Regions from separate parts of the Simiduia curdlanivorans genome, predicted to be linked through region 1. Evidence: predicted binding sites of a transcription regulator. Region 1 holds the regulator's gene; the other holds the start of a gene.
What was found. The regulator LexA, encoded in region 1, represses DNA repair genes until DNA is damaged. The targets are predictions, from matches to a motif close to ACTGTNTNTANANACAGT.
Positions count from the first base shown of each region.

Region 2: a site for LexA is predicted at 5,172-5,189, ahead of recN (DNA repair protein RecN). Genes of this name have one in related genera too.

Region 1 is NZ_JAUFQG010000004.1:2,786,843-2,794,279, forward strand. It holds gene topA (type I DNA topoisomerase) at 1-2,587, shown strand, start outside; gene QWY82_RS12225 (DUF6586 family protein) at 2,587-3,060, shown strand; gene QWY82_RS12230 (hypothetical protein) at 3,123-3,383, shown strand; gene QWY82_RS12235 (cell division inhibitor SulA) at 3,498-3,917, opposite strand; gene lexA (transcriptional repressor LexA) at 3,917-4,525, opposite strand; gene QWY82_RS12245 (LOG family protein) at 4,664-5,317, shown strand; gene QWY82_RS12250 (TetR/AcrR family transcriptional regulator) at 5,455-6,084, shown strand; gene nagZ (beta-N-acetylhexosaminidase) at 6,118-7,134, shown strand; gene QWY82_RS12260 (mechanosensitive ion channel family protein) at 7,158-7,437, shown strand, end outside.
Region 2 is NZ_JAUFQG010000006.1:1,179,675-1,187,111, forward strand. It holds gene QWY82_RS19050 (YfiR family protein) at 1-121, opposite strand, end outside; gene dapB (4-hydroxy-tetrahydrodipicolinate reductase) at 288-1,094, opposite strand; gene dnaJ (molecular chaperone DnaJ) at 1,181-2,308, opposite strand; gene dnaK (molecular chaperone DnaK) at 2,393-4,315, opposite strand; gene grpE (nucleotide exchange factor GrpE) at 4,497-5,057, opposite strand; gene recN (DNA repair protein RecN) at 5,211-6,872, shown strand; gene fur (ferric iron uptake transcriptional regulator) at 7,063-7,437, opposite strand, start outside.

The DNA of each region.
Region 1 (7,437 bases):
CCACATTCGCGACCTGCCCACTAGCGGTAGCGCGAAAGGCGCTGTAGACCCAAAAGAGCGGGCTCGCCAGGCGGCTATTACGCGCAAATTGTCACCCAAGGACAAAATTGCCCACAAAGAAGCTAAATCGCGCGAGCAATTAATCAATCGCATGGGCATAGACCCGGACAACAACTGGGCCGCGCACTATGAAATTCTACCGGGCAAAGAAAAGGTAGTCAGTGAGCTTAAGCAGTTGGCGGCGAAGGCTGATGTTATCTATCTCGCAACGGATTTGGATAGAGAGGGGGAGGCGATTGCCTGGCATTTACGCGAAGCCATTGGCGGCGACGATAGCCGTTATAAACGCGTGGTATTTAATGAAATTACCAAATCCGCGATTCAAGATGCTTTTTCCCAGCCCGGTGAGCTAGATCTGGATCGCGTTAACGCTCAGCAGGCGCGTCGCTTTCTCGATAGGGTAGTGGGTTATATGGTGTCCCCGCTGCTCTGGGAAAAGGTCGCACGCGGTTTGTCTGCCGGCCGAGTCCAATCCGTTGCCGTACGTTTGTTGGTAGAAAGGGAGCAGGAAATTCGCGCCTTTGTACCGGAAGAGTATTGGGATTTATTTGCTAACTTACTGACCAAAGACCGAGCAAAATTACGCTTTGAAGTTAAAAAATATAACGACCAAGCATTTAAGCCCCTAACGGAAGCGGACGCGCTGGTTGCTGTTAAGGCGCTTGAGGGCGCAACTTACACTGTTGCCGAGCGCGAAGATAAGCCGACCAAGTCTAGACCTTCCGCCCCTTTTATCACCTCGACTTTGCAGCAGGCGGCGAGTACACGCTTAAGCTTTAGCGTTAAGAAGACCATGATGATGGCGCAGCGTCTGTACGAGGCGGGTTATATTACCTACATGCGTACCGATTCGACCAACTTGTCTGCCGAAGCGGTAGGGCATTGCCGCGATTATATTTTAGATAACTTTGGTAAGCGCTATCTGCCTGAAACGCCCATGAGTTATGGCAGCAAGGAGGGCGCACAGGAGGCGCACGAGGCTATTCGGCCGTCAGATGTTAGTTTGATGCCCGCGCATTTAAAAGGCATGGAGCGCGACGCCGAGCGCCTCTATGGTTTGATTTGGCAGCAGTTTGTCGCCTGTCAAATGACGCCGGCAGAGTTTACTTCCAGTTCCGTGGTGGTACAGGCCGCCGGTTATGAGTTGCGCACCCGTGGTCGCGTTATTCGGTTTGATGGCTTTATGAAGGTCATGCCGGTACAGGCGAAAAAAGATGAAGACGTGGTGTTGCCGGATGTGTCGGTCGGCGAAGTCTTAAATTTAGAAAAGCTCGATCCCAATCAACATTTTACCAAGCCACCAGCGCGTTACTCGGAAGCTGCGCTGGTTAAAGAGCTGGAAAAACGTGGCATAGGCAGGCCTTCAACTTACGCGGCAATTATTTCGACAATTCAAGACCGCGGTTACGCACGGGTTGAGGCGCGGCGCTTTTTTGCCGAGAAAATGGGCGACATAGTGACCGAGCGTTTGGTTGAGAGCTTTGATGATTTAATGGCCTTCTCTTTTACTGCCGAAATGGAGCAGTCGCTCGATAAAGTGGCGCTGGGCGAGCGCGGTTGGCAGGAGGTGTTAAACGAGTTTTACCAGAACTTCTCTAAGAAGCTTGAGGCGGCCAAGAGTAAAGACGGCGGCATGCGCGCTAACGACCCAACGGATACAAATATAGCTTGCTCTAATTGTGGCCGGCACATGCAAATTCGAACCGGTTCCACCGGCGTATTTTTGGGTTGTTCGGGCTACGGTTTGCCGCCAAAAGAGCGCTGCAAAAATACCATGAACTTGGTTTCCGGCGATGAAGCTATCAGCGCCGATGATGACGAGGCGGAAACCCGCATGCTGCGGAAAAAGCGCCGCTGCAAATTATGTAAAGCAGCAATGGATAGTTACCTGCTCGATGAAACTCGAAAACTACATATCTGCGGTAACAACCCAGATTGCGCAGGATTTGAAGTGGAGCAGGGCACATTTAAGATTAAGGGCTACGACGGCCCAGTCTTGGAGTGCGATAAGTGCGGTAGTGAAATGCAGCTCAAAACCGGCCGCTTTGGCAAATATTTTGGCTGTACCAATGATAGTTGTAAAAACACACGGAAACTGTTGAAAAATGGCGAGGCGGCGCCACCGAAGATGGACCCGGTTCCTATGCCGGAGCTGATCTGCCAAAAAGTGGATGACCACTACATTCTGCGCGACGGTGCTGCAGGCTTGTTTTTGGCGGCGAGCCAATTCCCTAAGAACCGAGAAACACGTGCGCCTTTGTTGTCGGAATTGATGCCCCACAAAGCCGAAATAGACCCCAAATACACCTTTTTGTTTTCTGCGCCGTTAGCGGACGAGGAGGGTAATCCCAGCATTGTGCGCTTTAACCGAAAAGAAAAAGTTCACTATGTGCAGACGGAGGTGGAGGGCAAGGCTTCTGGCTGGAAAGCGGTGTATGAAGGTGGTAAATGGTTGATTGATGCCGCTAAAAAGCCAAAGGCGAAAAAAGCGGCAGCCAAAAAACCAGCCAAGAAAAAGTCTTCCTAGTGAGCTATTCGCAGAACTTGGTAAATCAGCAACTGGCATGGTGCTCAACCTTGGTTGAGCACTTCAAGGCTGAGTCCGCACCCTGGTTAAAAGAGGCGTTACTACAATCCTTGACCTGGCATCTACAGGTTGCTTACAGCGCCTTCTTGCAAGAGTTGGCAGAGAGCCAACGCCTGGCCTGCGAGCGCTCAAGTTCAATCGTGACCGTAATTAACGCTATCCCAAGCGGTAGAGGCTGCCCGGCGGAGTTTGAAGAATTAAAAGCCTTGGAGATGAATGACTCATGGCTTTCTAGTTTGCTTGCTCGCGCCACTAGCCCGGCAGCTATAGCAATAGATTCTGGCGTTAATCAGCCGCACAATCTAATTGCAGTTTCAGGTGTAGGTTCGTGGAATCTTGCCGAGGCGCAGGCAGTTCTGTTGGCGCTACGGCAATTGATTGAGCGAAATCGTGCCCTTGGTCAAGAGTACTAAGTGGCGAGAAGTCAAATTCAAATGCTGGTAGAATAGCAATTCAAGCTGTTTTGGGAGTTGTTATGTCCTCAGATCTATATGAAATCATCGAATTATCAACAGGTGAAATCGCGCTACGTCGTGCAAGTGAGGATGGCGAACCCTTGGTGGTGATTAAATTCTCTGAGGAGTCTATGCATTTTCTCAAAGAGGGTAAGTATGAAGTCGCCAAAGCCATGATCGAAGCGGGCATGGAGGCGGCGGGCGAGCTTGCGGTGGAATCCTTAGAGACAGAGGTCCAGTCGATAGATGCCGCAGGTGCCGAACAAAAAACGATTCACTAAATTAAGTGGCTAAGTGCCGTTAAGTGCGCAGAGCACTATTAAGATGACGTAGCTCAGGCTCATGATTTAGAGCTACTTCAGTGCTCTCCTTAAGTATTTAAGTACCTTAAGTTCCTAGCGGCTTCTGACCAGCACAACACGACAATCGCCTTCGTCGGCTGCCTGCTCTAATTCGCGAATGACAGTCTGCGTTTGTACGCCCAGCTCTGCTATGACTGTGTGGCTGGTACCGTTGGCGACAGCTTCCCAGGTCATCCACAGCGCGTCGTTAACGTGCTGGGCCTGAATAACCCGAATCGTGTTTACGTTAACCCCTTGTTCCTTGAGCCAACGCTGGGATACGGCCTTATCGCTGATGATGGTAACCCAGCGATCTTTGTGCTGGTTGCTTAGGTACTGCAACATGGGTAGCAGCAGGGTGTGTTGTTCGGCGTTGGGTACGACTAGCTCGGTTAAGCGCGTGCTTCTACAGCGCTCTACTGCCGGGGCTTTACGAGCAAGAGGTTGATTATGCGTGTGTGCAGCGATATTCATTAGTGCTTGCCTCTTCTTAAAACGCCGACACTGAGCCCTTCTATGGCAAAAGACTGGGATTTTAGATCCACTTCGATGACATCAAACTCTTCATTTTCTGGATGTAGTTTTATCGATGACGTACCTCTGCGGTGCTCGAAGCGTTTAACGGTTACGTCTTCATCGATACGTGCAACCACCACATCGCCTGTTCTCGCTTCCGTGGTGCGGTGAACGGCTAATAGGTCGCCATCTAAAATGCCGATATTTTTCATGCTCATACCGTGCACACGGAGCAGGTAGTCGGCGCTTGGGCTGAAGAAGGATGCTGGAATTTCACAATACTCTTCAATATTCTCTTCCGCCAAAATCGGATTGCCTGCCGCAACGCGGCCGATCAATGGAATACCGGTTTCGGATTCGGGTAGGCGAATGCCTCTAGAAGCGCCCGCCACCATTTCAATCGCACCCTTACGTGCTAGGGCTTTGAGGTGCTCCTCAGCGGCATTGGCCGACTTAAAACCGAGCTCCTGCGCTATCTCGGCACGAGTAGGCGGATAGCCGGTTTCGTCGATGGCGCGTTTCACTAGCTCAAGCACTTCTTGTTGTCTGGCGGTGAGTTTGATCATAGCGGTTCCCTGAGTCTGTTTTTTTATACAGTTGCTGTGATTATATACAGTAAAATTGTTTCGGCAAGCGCTTAAATCTCTCAGCTATACTTTAATTGCCGATTGAATTGGTAATTTATTGAAATTTAAGGAGTTTTTATGCTTGACGCAAAAATGCCTGAGGCTTGGCGCGTACTGCGTATACAGTCTGAATTAGTAGATGGTATTGAGCAGCTGATAAAAGTTAGGGGCGCTGTGACTGTTTTTGGCAGCGCCCGCACCCCTCCGGAGCACCCATACTATAAGGCCGCAGAGACGCTTGGGCGATTATTTGCCGAGAGCGGTATTCCGGTCATCACCGGCGGTGGCCCCGGCATTATGGAGGCATCGAACAAGGGCGCGAAGATGGCCGGTGGAGATTCCGTCGGACTCAATATCACCTTGCCCATGGAGCAGGACCCCAACCCTTATCAAACCATTAGCCTGACGTTTCGTTACTTTTTCGTGCGCAAGTTTATGTTCGTTAAACACGCCATCGGGTTTGTGATTATGCCCGGCGGCTTTGGCACCTTAGATGAGCTGTTTGAAGCCTTAACCTTGGTGCAAACAGGGAAGGTTGAGCCTTTTCCCATCGTATTAGTCGACAAGGGCTATTGGAAAGGTTTAGTCACTTGGCTAACAAGCACCATGCTGGCCGATGGAAATATCAATGCGCTGGATATGAAGTTGATTCAATTGGTGGATACGCCCCAAGAGGCCGTCGACATTATTAAGGCCCACGTGGTTAAAAAGTCGGCTCAGGCTGCTCATTGACAGCAAGCGACTCGGGATTTGCCTCTGTTCGGGCGCAGGCGGTCCTGAATTTAGCTAGGTATATGATTTCTTGACAGTTTGTTCATGTAAACGTATGTTCGGTGGCTGAACTAGCCTTCGATAATAGAGCCTTTATCATGTCTGAAACAGATACCGTCGCCCGTATTCTTGACGCGGCTGAGGCATTATTTGCCGAGCGCGGATTCGCGGAAACCTCCCTCCGAACTATAACCAGCACCGCCGGTGTTAATCTCGCCGCGGTCAATTACCATTTCGGCTCGAAGAAAGAGCTAATCCAAGCGGTGTTCGCACGTTTTTTGACTCCTTTCTGTCAAGAGCTGGAGCGCTCCTTGGTGAAGTTGATTGAGCGCAAAGGCAGCGACTTAACGCCTGAAGATTTGCTCGATTGTTTGTTTTCTACGATTTGCGACGGCTCGGAAGAGGGTAGTTATGCAGCGCAGCGTTTTATGCGCTTATTGGGCTTGGCTTACGCACAATCACAGGGTCATATTCGCCGCTTTATTATTGCTCGATATCACAAGTATTATCAGCACTTCACTAGTTTATTGCTCAAGGCAGCACCGGGCATAGACCCGGTGACTTTCTATTGGCGGTTATATTTTATGCTTGGAGCGACAATTTTTACCTTGTCGAGCTTTGATTCTATTAGCGAGATTCTAAAAGAGGATTTCGGTTTGGACAGCACGCTAACAGGTACGACGCAAATGATGGTGCCCGCGCTTTCGGGTATGTTCAACGTTAAGTAAATTTCGGTTTTCAATCATTAAGGCAAGATACGAATGGCACTGGGTGTAGTCATGGTGGACATTGAGGGTCGCTCTCTCAATGATGAGGATAGGCAGTTGTTGGCTCATCCGCAGGTAGGAGGGGTCATACTCTTCACGAGAAATTTTGAATCTCTCGCGCAACTACAGCAATTGGTTTTATCCATACGCGAATGCAAACCTAATATTATTATTGCGGTGGATCACGAAGGTGGTCGAGTGCAGCGCTTTCGCGAGGGTTTTTCCCGCATTCCAGCCATGCAAAGTTTTTTAGCGAGTTTTAGGCGAGACGCCGAGTCGACTCTCGAGGAGGTGCGGCAAATTGGCTGGTTGATGGCAAGCGAATTGTTAGCTTGCGATATCGACATAAGCTTTGCGCCAGTGCTCGATGTGGATGAGAATAATTGCAAGATTATTGCAAATCGTTCTTTTTCGCCGCGCCCGGACGAAGTGGTTGTTCTTGCCGGCGCGTTTATTCGGGGTATGCACGAGGCAGGGATGGCCGTTACCGGTAAACACTACCCGGGCCACGGTTCAGTCACGGGTGATAGTCACTTGGTGCAGCCCGTGGATCATCGGCCCTTAGCGCAAATACAGCACCACGACCTTATCCCTTTTACTCAACTGATTGATCAGTTAGATGCATTAATGCCGGCGCACATTGTGTTTCCAGAAGTTGATCATTTGCCGGTGGGCTTTTCAAGCAAGTGGCTGCAGGAAAAATTGCGCCAGCAATTGCAATTCGACGGCGTCATTTTTAGCGACGATTTATCCATGGCTGGTGCCGAAAGTGCAGGTGACTTCACTGCTCGAGCAGAGCTCGCCCTGGCCGCCGGGTGCGATATGGTGTTGGTATGCAATGATCGCGCTGCCGCGCTGCAGGTGGTCGAACATTTGGCCAAGCAATCGGTGTTGCCAAACAAGCGTATTTCACGCATGAGAATGCGCAAACGCGTGCATTGGGATGATTTACGTCGTGATGCTCGCTGGCAGCAGGTGGTCAGCTTATTACCTATTGAAGCAATGGTTTAACTAAAGAGGATATTGTTGGGCTCATGGAAAGTTTTTTAGCAGCTGTTAGCAGTCTAGTGTCCAGTGAAAGCGCTTGGATGGTTCAGGTGTTTTCCATCGTTATTATTACGCTACTGGTTGCATTTGTGGTGCGGCGTGTGTTGCGAAAGCTGGTGCGATTAGCCGGTGCCACGAAAAGTGTATGGGACGACGCATTGTATCTATCGGCGCAAAAACCGCTCGAATGGGTGTTCTGGCTGGTGGGTTTAAGTTGGGCTGCCGAAATAGTGCAGAACACCTCTGATTCCGATATTTTTGATTTGG
Region 2 (7,437 bases), on a different contig from region 1:
TGTAGTTATCACTCAGCCTATCAGCCTGCGCACTCAGCGGTAGAAAAATCACCGCCCAAGCGATACAGCACCGAACTAGCGCCATCAGAATCGTATTCGCCCACATGAATTGTCGCGTCAAAAGCTTCCCTTACTGAAATAGCACTAACTTTCAGCCACACGAAACTCAGCCGAACACCATTGAGCATAGTCAGGGCACGGGAAATAACCAAATAGAAGCGTACTTATGGACAGGGGAACACTAAAGCGAGGTGACGGGCGGCACGAGGGCTGCCGCCGTCGGGAAACTAGCGCAGAGACAGGACGTCTTGCATATCGAACAGGCCAACTTCTTTGCTTTTTATCCAAGCGGCAGCGCGCACGGCGCCACGAGCAAAAGACATACGCGACGAGGCCTTGTGGCTGATTTCCACCCGCTCGCCATCGGCCATAAACATCACCGTGTGATCGCCAACCACATCGCCGCCGCGAACCGTGGCAAAGCCAATGGTATCGCGCTCGCGCGCTCCGGTTTGGCCTTCGCGCCCATACACGGCTACTTTGCCCAAGTCGCGCCCGAGTGCACAAGCTAGGACTTCGCCCATGCGCAAGGCCGTGCCCGAGGGAGCATCAATTTTATGCCGATGATGAGCCTCATAGACCTCGACATCGTAATCGTCACCTAGAATTTTGGCGGCAGATTCAAGCAATTTGAAGCACAAATTCACACCGGAAGAATAATTTGCCGACATGCACATAGCCGTCGCGTCTTTAGCCTCTAACAAGTAAGCCTTTTGATCTTCGTTGAAACCGGTGGTGCCAATCACGATTTTTTTATGGGCATCGGCGCAAATTCTGGCGTTTTCAACGGTCGCAGCTGGCACAGTGAAGTCGATCAACACATCAAAATCTTCAACCACTTCGTGCAAGTCGCTAACCACCGCCACGCCATTCTTACCGATACCGGCAAGCTCGCCGGCATCGGCACCGATCAAGCTAGAACCGGCACGCTCAATAGCGGCGGTAAGCTCAACGCCAGGCGCGGCGGCAATGGCTTCAATTAACATTTTACCCATGCGCCCACCGGCGCCGGTTACGGCGAGTCTAACCGTCATATTCTGTCCTTATTACGCGGGTAATACCCCTGCAATCTATTGTGATGAATTCAATGCCGTTACGCCTAGCGCAAGCACTGACTCCATTAAATTTTCATGTCGCCAAAAAAGTTCTTCATGCCTTCAAACCAACTGGACTGCCGCGGCGAGTGCTTGCTACTACCCATGGTGTCGTGAAAGTTACGCAACAACTCTTTCTGCTTATTGCTCAAGTTAACCGGGGTTTCCACCACTACTTTGCACATCAAATCGCCAGCGGTGCCGCCGCGCACCGGTACCACACCTTTGCCGCGCAACCTGAACATTTTGCCGGTTTGGGTTTCAGCAGGCACTTTCAACTTCACCCGGCCATCCAAGGTGGGTACTTCGAGCTCGCCGCCAAGGGCCGCATCGACGAAGCTAATGGGCACTTCGCAATAGAGGTTGCGACCGTCGCGCTCAAAAATACTGTGCGCGCGCACGTTAACTTGCACGTAAAGATCGCCCGCTGGGCCACCGGCTTCGCCAGCCTCACCTTCGCCGGTTAAGCGAATACGGTCGCCAGTATCGACACCCGGCGGCACTTTGACCGACAGGGTGCGCGTCTCTTCCTTGCGACCTTGACCATGACAGCTGGTGCAAGGGTCGGTAATAATCGTGCCGCGGCCACGGCAATTAGGGCAAGTTTGCTGGACCGAGAAAAAGCCCTGCTGCATCCGCACTTGGCCGACGCCGCCGCACGTTGTACAGCTACTCGCCTTGGTGCCTTTTTTGGCGCCCGTACCATCGCAAGGTTCACACGCCACCAGCGACGGCACTTTAATTTTTACCGTGGTGCCTTTTACGGCATTTTCTAAATCGAGATCTAAGGTGTAGCGCAAATCCGAACCTCTGGCTGGCCCACCGCGACGACCGCCGCCGGCGCCGCCAAAGATATCGCCAAACACATCGCCAAAAATATCCGAGAAATTACCAAAACCTTGACCGCCACCACCGCCGCCAGCCATGCCCTCAACGCCGCGATGACCGTATTGATCATAGGCTGCGCGTTTCTGGCTATCGGACAAAACCTCGTAGGCCTCGCTGGCCTCTTTGAATTTATCCTCGGCATTTTTATCTTCGGAGTTGCGATCTGGGTGATACTTCATCGCAATGCGACGATAAGCCTTTTTCAGCTCTTTTTCATCAACGCCGCGCTCGACACCCAGGACTTCGTAATAATCACGTTTTGACATACGTTTAACTTCAATATTTAACTGAGTTCAGACAACAACGCGGCCTTGCGGCCGCGTCATGCTTTTAGCTACTAACAGATTCTCTTACTTCTGCTCGTCTTTCACTTCTTCAAACTCGGCATCGACAACACCGTCATCGGCTGCCTTGCCGGCGTCCGCTTGCTCGCCACCGGCCTGCTGCGCCTGTGCCTGCTCGGCGTAAAGTTTCTGCGCCAATGAGCCGGAAGCTTCGGTCAGTTTTTGAGTTGCCGCTTCCATCGCCGCTTTGTCATCGCCCTTCACCGCCACTTCGGCTTCCGCCAAGGCAGCTTCGATAGCGGTTTTTTCTTCCGCTGTGGCTTTGTCGCCGGCTTCGGTCAAGGTTTTCTTGGTGGCTGAAATCAGGCCATCCAAGGTGTTGCGCGCGGTCACAACCTCTTCGAATTTTTTATCGGCTTCGGCATTAGCCTCTGCATCTTGCACCATTTTTTCAATTTCTTCGTCAGACAAACCTGATGAAGCTTTGATGACAATGGACTGCTGCTTGCCGGTGGCTTTATCAGCCGCTTTCACATTCAAAATACCGTTGGCATCGATATCAAAGGTCACTTCAATTTGCGGCATGCCGCGCGGCGCTGGTGGAATATCCGCCAAGTCGAAACGACCCAGCGACTTATTCTGTGACGCCTGCTTGCGCTCGCCTTGAACCACGTGAATAGTTACAGCGGATTGGTTGTCATCCGCAGTGGAAAACACTTGCGACTTCTTGGTTGGAATCGTGGTGTTTTTGTCGATCAACGGCGTGGCAACACCACCCATGGTTTCAATACCCAAGGTCAAAGGTGTTACGTCCAGCAGCAGTACGTCTTTCACATCGCCAGACAACACCGCTCCTTGAATCGCAGCGCCCATGGCAACCGCTTCATCGGGGTTTACGTCTTTGCGTGGCTCTTTGCCGAAAAACTCGGTGACATACTTCTGCACCAGTGGCATACGGGTTTGACCGCCCACTAAAATCACATCTTGAATGTCGCTCACCGACAGATCCGCATCGGCAATTGCCTGCTTCACTGGCTCCATAGAGCGCTTCACTAACTCTTCAACCAAAGATTCCAGCTTGGCGCGAGTCAGCTTGATCACCAAGTGCTTAGGACCAGTGGCATCTGCCGTGATGTAAGGCAGGTTAACTTCGGTTTGCTGGCTTGAAGACAACTCAATTTTTGCTTTCTCGGCCGCTTCTTTCAAGCGCTGCAAGGCCATGGCGTCGTTGTGCAAATCGATGCCGTTGGTCTTCTTGAATTCTTCGGCGAAGTATTCGATCAAACGCGAGTCAAAATCTTCACCACCGAGGAAGGTGTCGCCGTTGGTAGCCAACACTTCAAACTGGTGCTCGCCATCCACATCGGCAATTTCGATGATGGAAATATCGAAGGTACCACCACCGAGGTCGTACACAGCAATAGTGCGGTCGCCCTTAACTTTATCCATACCGTAGGCCAAAGCCGCGGCAGTTGGTTCGTTAATGATGCGTTTAACTTCGAGACCGGCAATTTTACCGGCGTCTTTAGTGGCTTGACGCTGAGAGTCATTGAAGTAGGCCGGTACGGTAATGACCGCTTCGGTCACCGCTTCGCCCAAATAGTCTTCGGCGGTTTTCTTCATTTTCTTCAACACTTCCGCAGAAATTTGCGGCGGTGCTTTGCGATCGCCCTTAACTTCTACCCAAGCGTCGCCATTGTCGGCGCCAACAATTTTGTAGGGCACCATTTTGATATCTTTTTGAACCACATCGTCTTTAAACTTACGACCGATCAAACGCTTAACCGCGAACAGGGTATTGTTTGGGTTGGTGACCGCCTGACGCTTGGCGCTCTGGCCTACCAGCACTTCGCCATCGTCGGTAAAGGCAACGATAGACGGTGTTGTGCGATCGCCTTCAGCATTTTCGATAACCCGTGCTTTGTTACCTTCGAGCACAGATACACAGGAGTTTGTTGTGCCTAAATCGATACCGATGATCTTACCCATGGAAATTCTCCAATCTCTAAACTTGTACTGTTAATTTGCTGTCGCTGGATAGGGCGCTACCCAACCAACTTTGTCTGTTTACTCGAGGCCAAACTGAAACGTCCGACCTCAATGTCTTGTCATCTATATTGGCGCTTTTGGCGAAATTTCAACCCTTAAAGGTCGCATTTAGCCGCTATTTTTACGGCGCCTTGGAAACTACGACCATCGCAGGGCGCACTAAACGACCATGCAAGGTATAGCCCTTCTGAAACACGTCCATCACCGTATTGGGCTCCAGCTCCGGATTCGGCACTTGAGTCATAGCCTGATGAAATTGCGGATCAAAGGGCTCGCCCTTAGGATCTAACTGCATCACGTTGTGGCGCTTTAAGCCGTCAATCAAGGATTTCAGGGTTAGCTGTAAGCCTTCAACCACCGTGGCAAACTGCGCGTCGCTGGCATCCACCGAGGCCAGGGCGCGCTCGAGGTTATCCGCGACCACCACCATGTCCTGAACAATCTTTTCCTGGCCGAACTTATGCGCTTTCTCAACATCTTGCTCGGCCCGACGGCGGGTATTTTGCGCATCGGCTGCAGCGCGTAGCGCGGTCTCCTGCGCTTGCTGCAGCTCAACCTGTAGGCGCTCGATTTCAGCCTCTGGGCCAGTCGTCGATTCAAGCTCTACTTCCACATCCGGCGAGGCGGCGGGAATTTCGTCAGCTAAAGGTGGGTTTTGTTCGGTCGTCACTGTCTGCTCCATTCACTTTCTCGGCGGCCCATCGGCCGGCCCGCTTTTTAATACCTGCAGCCTATATGGGGCCTAGGCGCGCACATTCAAGGGATTTTTCGCAGGGGATTGCAAAGCAAAATAATTACTGTATAAATAGACAGCATTAATCGGAGGGCCTTTCCTATGCTAACCCACCTCAGCATTCATCACTTCACCCTTGTTGAGCATCTCGAACTGGAGCTAGAGCAAGGCCTCACCGCGCTCACTGGCGAAACCGGTGCGGGCAAGTCCCTTTTGCTTGACGCCCTCGGCATGACACTGGGCGACAAGGCCGATGCCGACAAGGTGCGCACCGGTGCAGAGCGCGCCGATATTAGCGCCACCTTCGATGTGGCCAAGCTACCCAAGGCGCGCAAATGGCTAAAAGCGCAGGAACTGGAGGCGGAAAGTGAGTGCATACTCAGGCGTACCATCAGTGCAGACGGGCGCTCGCGCGCTTATATCAACGGTCAGAGTGCAACCCTCAGCCAACTGCGCGCTCTGGGCGAACTGCTCATCGACATCCACAGCCAACACGCGCACCAAAGCCTACTGAAGAAAGATCACCACCGCGCCTTAATTGACCACTACGGCGGCCATACCAGCCTGTATCAAGCGGTGAAATCCGCTTGGCGCGAATGGCAGGCCTACGCCGAGCAACTGCAAAAAAGACAGTCTAACGACGCCGAAATTAGCGCCCGGGTGCAGCTACTGCGCTACCAGGTGGACGAGCTAGACCAGCTTGGCCTAGAACAAAATGAACTCGACGCACTGGAGGCCGAGCATCGAATTCAAGCCAATGCCGAAACCGTAATGGCCACCAGCTACCAGTTGGCCAGCCTGTGCCAGGGCGAAGACCAGAGCCTGCAAGACGGTATCAATAAAGGCCTACAGCTGCTGCGCGACCTGCCAGAGAAATCCGAGCCTCTGCTCGAGGCCGAGCAACTATTGATCAACGCGCAAATTCAAATTGAAGAGGCGGCTCGCGCCATAGATCACCATATCGACAGCTTCGACGCAGACCCAGAGCGGCTGCAATGGCTGGATGGACGCCTAGATGCGATCTACCAAATTGCCCGCAAACACCGCATCAGCCCACAGCAGCTGCACGAGTTACATCAAGCCTTAGCCAATGAACTAGAGTCTCTGGACGGAGGCGAGGCCGATCTCGATCTACTCGCCAAGCAATCGGCCAAGGCCGAGGCGCAGTACCGGCAACTGGCGCAGGAGCTAGGCCAGCAGCGCCGTCAAGTTGCTCTGCATCTGGGTAAAGCCATCAACCGACAATTACAACAACTGGCCATGGGCAATGCCAGTGTCGAGCTTTGTATCAGCGAGATCGCCCCCGCCGCCACAGGCCTAGAGGAAGTGGAAATATTGGTGAGCACCAACCCAGGCCAGCCGCACCGGCCACTGGGCAAGGTGGCCTCGGGCGGCGAACTGTCGCGCATCAGCCTCGCCATTCAGGTATGTATCGCCAACAAATCGACCATTCCCACACTTATTTTCGATGAAGTGGACGTTGGTATCGGCGGCGCCACAGCCGATATCGTCGGGCGCCTGCTCCGGCAACTAGGCAAAGACGGCCAAGTGCTCTGTGTCACCCATCTAGCGCAGGTGGCCAGCAAAGCCCATCAACACTTGCAAGTCAGCAAATCGGTGCGCAAAGGCGCCAGTGAATCCACCCTGATAGCACTAGAAGGTGAAGCCAAAGTGGAAGAGATTGCCCGGATGCTAGGGGGCCTAGAGCTGACCGAACAAACCCGCGCCCACGCCAAAGAAATGCTCACCATGGTGGGCAGCTAGAGGCACAAAAAACGGGCGAATTACAGTATCGAGTAAAGGCCAGCTTGCGGGGGCTGGCCATCCATCTTTCGGACTCTGAGCCTAGTTATCCGGCTTGCGACGCGTGCTTACGGGGTCCGGCCATCCGGCTTGCAGCTTGCAGCTTGGCCAGTATCTATGCCTCGCCGCAAGGGTTAAGCTCAGTCAAATCCTACTTCTTAGGCTTAACGTACAACACCAAATTGTGATCGGTTAGCTCGTAGCCATGCTCTTCGGCAATGCGCTTTTGCAGCTCTTCAATTTCATCGTTATGAAACTCGATAACCTTGCCGCTTTCCAAGCACACCATGTGGTCGTGGTGCTCACCGCGATCAATTTCAAACACCGAATGGCCGCCATCGAAGTTATGGCGCGTCACCAGGCCGGCTGATTCAAACTGGGTCAGAACGCGGTAAACCGTGGCTAAACCCACGTCTTCACCCTGCTCTAACAGCGTCTTATAAACCTCTTCAGCGCTGTAGTGGTGGGTGCCGTCCGATTCCAGAATCTGCAATATTTTCACTCTCGGCAAAGTGACCTTGAGTCC